Linked DNA regions of Pokkaliibacter sp. MBI-7. The protein of the gene in region 1 interacts with the protein of each later gene in a pairwise test. Links are inferred from orthologs where the notes say so. Each region holds a gene or a part of one and is shown on either strand. Other genes may lie near its edges.

What was found.
Region 2: the proteins of mntR (region 1) and QCD60_RS15050 interact in binary tests that used the Escherichia coli proteins (3 or more experiments, as listed by UniProt). The link is inferred for Pokkaliibacter sp. MBI-7 from one-to-one orthologs.

Annotation. Positions count from the first base shown.
Region 1 is NZ_JARVTG010000001.1:726,074-729,111, forward strand. What follows is about bases 240-2,953. They hold mntR (manganese-binding transcriptional regulator MntR), read right to left. Parts: upstream 1,948-2,953; coding sequence 1,531-1,947; downstream 240-1,530. Other genes in these bases: QCD60_RS03290 (hypothetical protein), read left to right, coding at 240-1,485; QCD60_RS03300 (Nramp family divalent metal transporter), read right to left, coding at 2,107-2,953. In the rest of the region: QCD60_RS03285 (transglutaminase family protein), read right to left, coding at 1-7; more of QCD60_RS03290, read left to right, coding at 190-239; more of QCD60_RS03300, read right to left, coding at 2,954-3,038.
Region 2 is NZ_JARVTG010000001.1:3,386,643-3,389,847, reverse strand. What follows is about bases 148-3,028. They hold QCD60_RS15050 (methionine ABC transporter ATP-binding protein), read right to left. Parts: upstream 2,168-3,028; coding sequence 1,127-2,167; downstream 148-1,126. Other genes in these bases: QCD60_RS15045 (GIY-YIG nuclease family protein), read left to right, coding at 2,894-3,028; QCD60_RS15055 (ABC transporter permease), read right to left, coding at 481-1,140; QCD60_RS15060 (MetQ/NlpA family ABC transporter substrate-binding protein), read right to left, coding at 148-387. Outside these bases: more of QCD60_RS15060, read right to left, coding at 1-147; more of QCD60_RS15045, read left to right, coding at 3,029-3,205. UniProt on the Escherichia coli protein: Part of the ABC transporter complex MetNIQ involved in methionine import. Responsible for energy coupling to the transport system. It has also been shown to be involved in formyl-L-methionine transport.

The DNA.
Region 1 (3,038 bases):
TTGTCATTCTGACATTTCCTTATCGACCGGGCAGATCGCGCAAGCGTCATCGCTGACGCAAAGAATGAAACCACGGAACATCTGATGACTGCTCCGGAACGCTGTTATTCAGCATGAGCCTGCTGTCATGGCGAGGATTGAACGTGCTTTAATGGTCATCCCCCTTTCCTCCTGACACACCCTGCAGTCATGCAAATACAATTCCTGTTTTCTCTGATATCGCGTCATCGCTCTGGTTTGACCGGGTTCAGTCTCGTCATCATGCTCGTCACCTTTCTACTACAACATCTGACCAGCAGCGAGAGCCTGATTCCCAGTATTGCGGCATGGCTGGCGTTGCTACTGGTCTGGCCAGCGTTGCCACCCGTTAATCGCCAACAATGCCTGATATTAATGACAATCGGTGTAGTCTGCGTGGTTATTTCTGCAGGTCTTGGCGCCAGCATCCCCTGGAGCAGCCTGCTGGGTAATTACGTACCACTGCTTTGCATGCTGGTAGCGGTCAGTTTCCTGCGCCTACTGGCCAGCCACAGTGAGGAAGCGCTGCCCAGTGGCCGCCGTGCCATTGGTTCTACACTGGCGGCGGCACATCTGCTGGGTGCCGTACTCAACCTCTCCATCCTTGCGATCATGGGCGACCGCATGGCTCGCAACAGTCAGCTCACGCTGAAACAGGTGCTGGTAATCGGCCGTGGCTTCACCTTTGCTGCACTGTGGTCACCTTTCTTTGTGGCCATGAACGTTTCGCTGTTGTCTGCCCCCGGGATGTCCTTTGCTCAGGTATTTCCAGTGGGTGCTGTCATCGCAGTATGTGCATTGATACTGAGCTGGTGGCACTTGCGCCAGGATGCAGCAAATTTTCAGGGCTACCCCCTGAACCGACAGGGGTTGTCGCTTCCCGTTGGCCTTGCCGCCCTGGTGATCGCTGCACATCAATGGAGTCCGCAGCTGTCCGTAACTTTGCTGATTACCATCCTTGCACCGAGCGTAGCACTGGCGTTGAGCGGCATTAGACAGCGCGCTCGCTGTTTCCCTGTAATAACGCAGCACGTCAGTGCCGGACTGGGGCGCATGGGGGGAGAACTGGCACTCTTTCTGGCCGCCGGGGTGCTGAGCGTTGGCTTGACGCTGATTACCCAGCAAACCGGATTCAGCTTACCCTTGCACCATTTTGGCGCATTGGAAGCCAGTATCTTGTTCCCTTTTATCCTGATCATGGCATGGTCTGGTGTTCATGCCATGATCAGCGTCGCGGTCTTGAGCCCCATACTGCTGCCGCTACAACCGAACCCGAACATGCTGGGCTTCATGTTTCTGAGTTCATGGGCAATGGGTTCGGGTTCCAGCCCTTTGTCGGGCATGAACCTGATGCTGGCGTTACGATATGGGATACGTAGTAAGCAGATATGGCGGGCACAGGCACCGTTCTTCCTGATGCTGCTACCGCTTATTTGGGCTGGACTGTTCTGGTTGGACAACTACTAGTAAGTATTAGTAGCCCAACCAGCAAAAGATAATACAGAGGAAAAATCAGCTGGCGAGGGAATCGAGAAAGCGGCGCATGGCAGCCACTGTTTCATCACTGCAGTGATGCTCAATCCCTTCAGAGTCAGCATGCGCGGCTTCTTCTGACACGCCCAGTGCCATCAGCATCGACAGCACCACTTGATGGCGCTCGGCAACCTTCACCGCCAGCTCCTGACCTTCTTCAGTCAGAAATATGCCACGGTAAGGGCGGGCCTCGACAAAACCGTCACGTTTGAGTTTGGTGACCACTTTAGAAACAGCTGCTGCGGTCACGCCGAGACGCTCAGCCAGATCACTGGCGCGGGCCTCACCGTGCAGCTGGTGGAGGTACGCGATCTCTTCGACATAGTCTTCCACCAACTCCCTCTGGTGGTCCTGGCGCACCCGCTCAAACGGGGCATAACGATGTGGTTCTGTCATGTTCTTCCTGCTACCTGTCATCGGTACCGCTACGGCTCCAGCAATGACGGTTGCCAATCATCTGTTCACGGACCTGACACCTTAAAACAAAAGCGCCTTCCAAAGAAGGCGCTTTTACTCTCGATGACTCGTCAGTATAGCTGCTGCGACAACAGATGCTTACATCAGCTCGAACACCAGAACGTAGAGGTTGAGGGCAATAATGATCGTTGCGACGATTCCTCCTGCGATATTGACCCAGCGATGGTTCGCCAGATTCCCCATCAACTGACGGTTGGCGGTAAAGAACAGCAATGGCACCACCGCAAAGGGGATACCAAAACTCAATACGACCTGGCTGACCACCAGAACCTGCTGCTCTGGCAATCCCATCAGGATCACGACGATGGCAGGTGCCATGGTAATCAGGCGTCGCAACCACAGCGGAATAGTGAAGTTTACAAATCCCTGCATCACAACCTGCCCCGACATGGTGCCAACAATCGATGAAGACAGGCCAGCAAACAGCAGCGTCAAGCCAAAGATCATGCTGGCAGCATCGTGCCCCATCAGAGGCGACAGCAACTTATAACTTTCCTCGATGGACGCAATTGTCGTTTCGCCATTACTGAAGAACACGGTTGCCGCCAAAGCCAGCATAGCCATGTTGATCAGTCCGGCCAGCGCCATACCGATGATGACGTCCATGCGGTAGTACTTCATGATGCGGCTACGATCACTGTCAGCCGTTACCTTGATACGGTTTTGCGACAATGCCGAGTGCAAATAGATCACATGCGGCATCACCGTTGCACCAAGAATCCCAGCCGCCAGAAAAATGGAATAGCTATCCGGGAAAGAAGGCAGCAGCAACCCTTTGATGATGGGCTCTGCCGGTGGCTTGCCCAGCAGAATTTCCAGCAGGAAGCCCGCTGATACGGCCAGAATCATGGCACCAATGATCATCTCCATGGTGCGGAACCCATAGCGCTGCATGTACAGCACCGCATAGGTAATCGCCCCGGTCAGCAGCGCTCCTTCCAGCATCGACATGCCGAACAGCAGATTAAAGGCCAGCGCCGCGCCCAGAAATTCAGCGAGATCCGTCGCAA
Region 2 (3,205 bases), 2.7 Mb from region 1 along the record:
CTGAGCACCTTCAGGCAATTCGCTGATGTTTTTGATCTTCTTGGAATAGGCAGCAATCGGGTAAACAAAGGTGTTAGCTACTGCCACCAGTTTGAAGCCGCGATCACGTACCATGGCATCCAGATAAGGACGGTGCTGGAACGCGTTAGCATCAATAGAACCATCCGCCAGGGCTACGTTAGGAGCCACGTAGTCAGAAAACTCGATCAGTTTGACATCCACATCAAAGCGCTTTTTAGCTTCGGCCGCAGCAGTCTCCATGACCTGCGACTCCGGGCCAGCCATCACACCCACTTTCAATGGCTCAGCAGCCTGGGCCTGGCCCCAGACCAGCAGGGAAACCGCAGCAGCGGCAACAGTTTTGATAAAGGTACGACGGTTAGACATGTGACAACTCCAGTTGACAGTCGGACAGGCCTTCAGTGAGGCATGTCCCTTTGTATTTTTCAAAACACTAACACTTCATGCGCAGCGCTTTCTTCAGTGACGAGTGTGGTCGTAACGACGCACCAGCCAGTCACCCAGCGACTGCACCAGCTGTACCAGCACGATCAGGATCACCACGGTGGAGATCATCATGCTGGAATCAAAACGCTGGTATCCGTAGCGGATACCCAGATCCCCCAGTCCACCACCACCGATGGCACCGGCCATGGCCGAATAGCCAATCAGGGTAATCAGCATCAGGGTCAGACCATGAATCAGGCCGGGCATGGCCTCAGCCAGCAGTACCTTGCGCACAATTTGCCATGGGGTCGCCCCCATGGCCTGAGCGGCCTCGATCAATCCACCGGGCACTTCGTTCAGTGCGCCTTCGGTAATGCGGGCAACAAAGGGAATCGCGCCCAGCGTCAGCGGCACAATCGCTGCTGTCGTGCCGATAGAGGTACCGACGATCCAGCGGGTAAAGGGAATAATCGCCACCAGCAGGATAATAAAAGGCACGGAACGCGTGGCATTGATGACGATGCCCAACAGGCGGTGCAACCATGGATTCTGCAGCATCCGTCCGGACTTGGTGGTATAGAGCAGAATACCCAGCGGAATACCCAGTAAGGCACTGAGACCACCCGACACCGCGACCATGTACAGGGTTTCCCACAGACTGCTGGTCAGCAGATCCAACTTAGCGGCTGACATAACCCAGCACCTCCACCTGTAACTCTTGTTGCTGCAACCATGCCAGCGCCGCCTCGGCCGCAGGCTGATCCTGCGCTTCTACCTGCGCCACCATAAAACCCAGCGGCTGGTGCTGAATCAGTTCGATCTGCGAAGAGAGAATATTGACGTCCACACCAAACTCGCGGCTCAGATGAGACAGCACCGGCGCATCAACCTGCCCACCCACATAGGTGATGCGTACCAGTGGATCGAGCCCTGCAGCAGGTACACTCTGCAACCGGCTCAGGATGATTTCTGGCAGTGGCCGCTCAAGAGCAGCCTGCACAAAACGTTTGGCAGTAGCTGATTGGGGTCGGGCGAAGAAAGCCTGCACCGGTCCACGTTCGACGACTGCACCATCTTCCATCAGTGCGACTTCGTCGCAGAGGGTCTTGATTACATCCATCTCGTGAGTGATCAACAGGATGGTCAACCCCAGCTTTTCGTTGATATCTCGTAGCAAAGCCAAAATTGAGCGCGTGGTTTCAGGATCAAGTGCAGAGGTAGCTTCATCACACAGTAAGACTTTGGGCTCACTGGCCAAAGCACGAGCGATAGCGACACGCTGCTTTTGGCCGCCAGATAACTGGGCAGGGTAATGATCGGCTCGCGCCTCAAGGCCGGTCAGAGCAAGCAGAGGCTGGACACGGGCAGCAATGTCACTGCGACTCAAGCCTGCCAGCTCCAATGGCAGCGCCACATTGTCAAAGACGCTACGAGTGGACAGCAGGTTAAAGTGCTGAAAGATCATACCAATCTGGCGCCGAGCCTGACGCAGTTCCGCATCGGTCAAGGTCAGCAGGTCTCGCCCATTGACCCAAACCTCACCGGCATCGGGACGCTCCAACAAATTGACACAGCGGATCAGGGTTGATTTGCCGGCGCCGCTGGCACCAATCACCCCGAATATACGCCCTTCAGCCACGTCGAGGCTGACATCACGAACCGCGTGAACAGGCGCACCATGACCATGGTAAGTTTTAACTAGATGCTTTAGAGAGATCATCGCATATCCAAATATGACTTGCGGATAGCGATGGTTGGCAGGCAACCATCCTGAGCTAACAGAACGGATCAAAGGCGGGAATAACGGCCTAAACCCTTCTTTTAGCGTATTTCTTAGCAAGGCTCTCAAGAGCCTTACTAACGCGCCCGCAAGCCGAAGTACAAATCAGCGCGTAAAGTAATAGGCAGGTAGTCTATATTCCACCTGTTTGATGTCAATAATATTCACCGAGAGCGCTAAACTGCTTTGCTCTAACTTAGAGCCATTAGCTATATGACCTGTTAACCGCCGCCAGACCAAAAACCGGACCAGTAGCAACAGTGAGATGAGATGACGACAGCGCTTGACGTGATAAAAAATAAGGCAGGTAAGCTACCTGCCTGAAAGATGGGTTGAGATTGAGAGCAAAGTGGCACATTCGCTGACAACCGAATGTGCAAGAGGGAGTATGGCACAGGCTAGTAAAATCAGGCATTTCCGCTCAGCTCAGACTGTTTCACACTGTTACCCCCTCTCAAAGATGCATGAGTTCAAAATGTCAATTCTTTCATCATCTGCCCATGCCTGTATAATGGCGCCCCTACCCTAGAGTCTCCTCCTGCGGATAACTGCTTTCACCTCTCCTATAATGGATAGTGACAGTTCGTCCAGGGTCTTTGCGCGCCCGGTTTCGGCCACAGGAGCAGACTCATGACAAATTCACCGCACCACTGAAAGGTTGTCCACGTGATAATCTTCAAGATTACCAATACCAAGACACAACAGACCTACATTGGCTCTACCAAAGGGGACATCTATTCCCGTTGGCAGGAGTATGTGAAAGCCGCTGAAGCAGGGATGGATTTTCCTCTGTATGAGGATATTCGTGCGCACGGAGAAGTCAGCTTCGAAGTCGAGGAAATCGACTTTGCTGAAACCCGTGAGGAGCAGCAGGAACTTGAGCTGTATTACACCATTGAGTCTCGTGCACGCTCGCTGAAAGGCTATAAATTCTCTACTGCCAAAGTGGTCATTCCTGCTGCTCAGCTGGAATTGCAG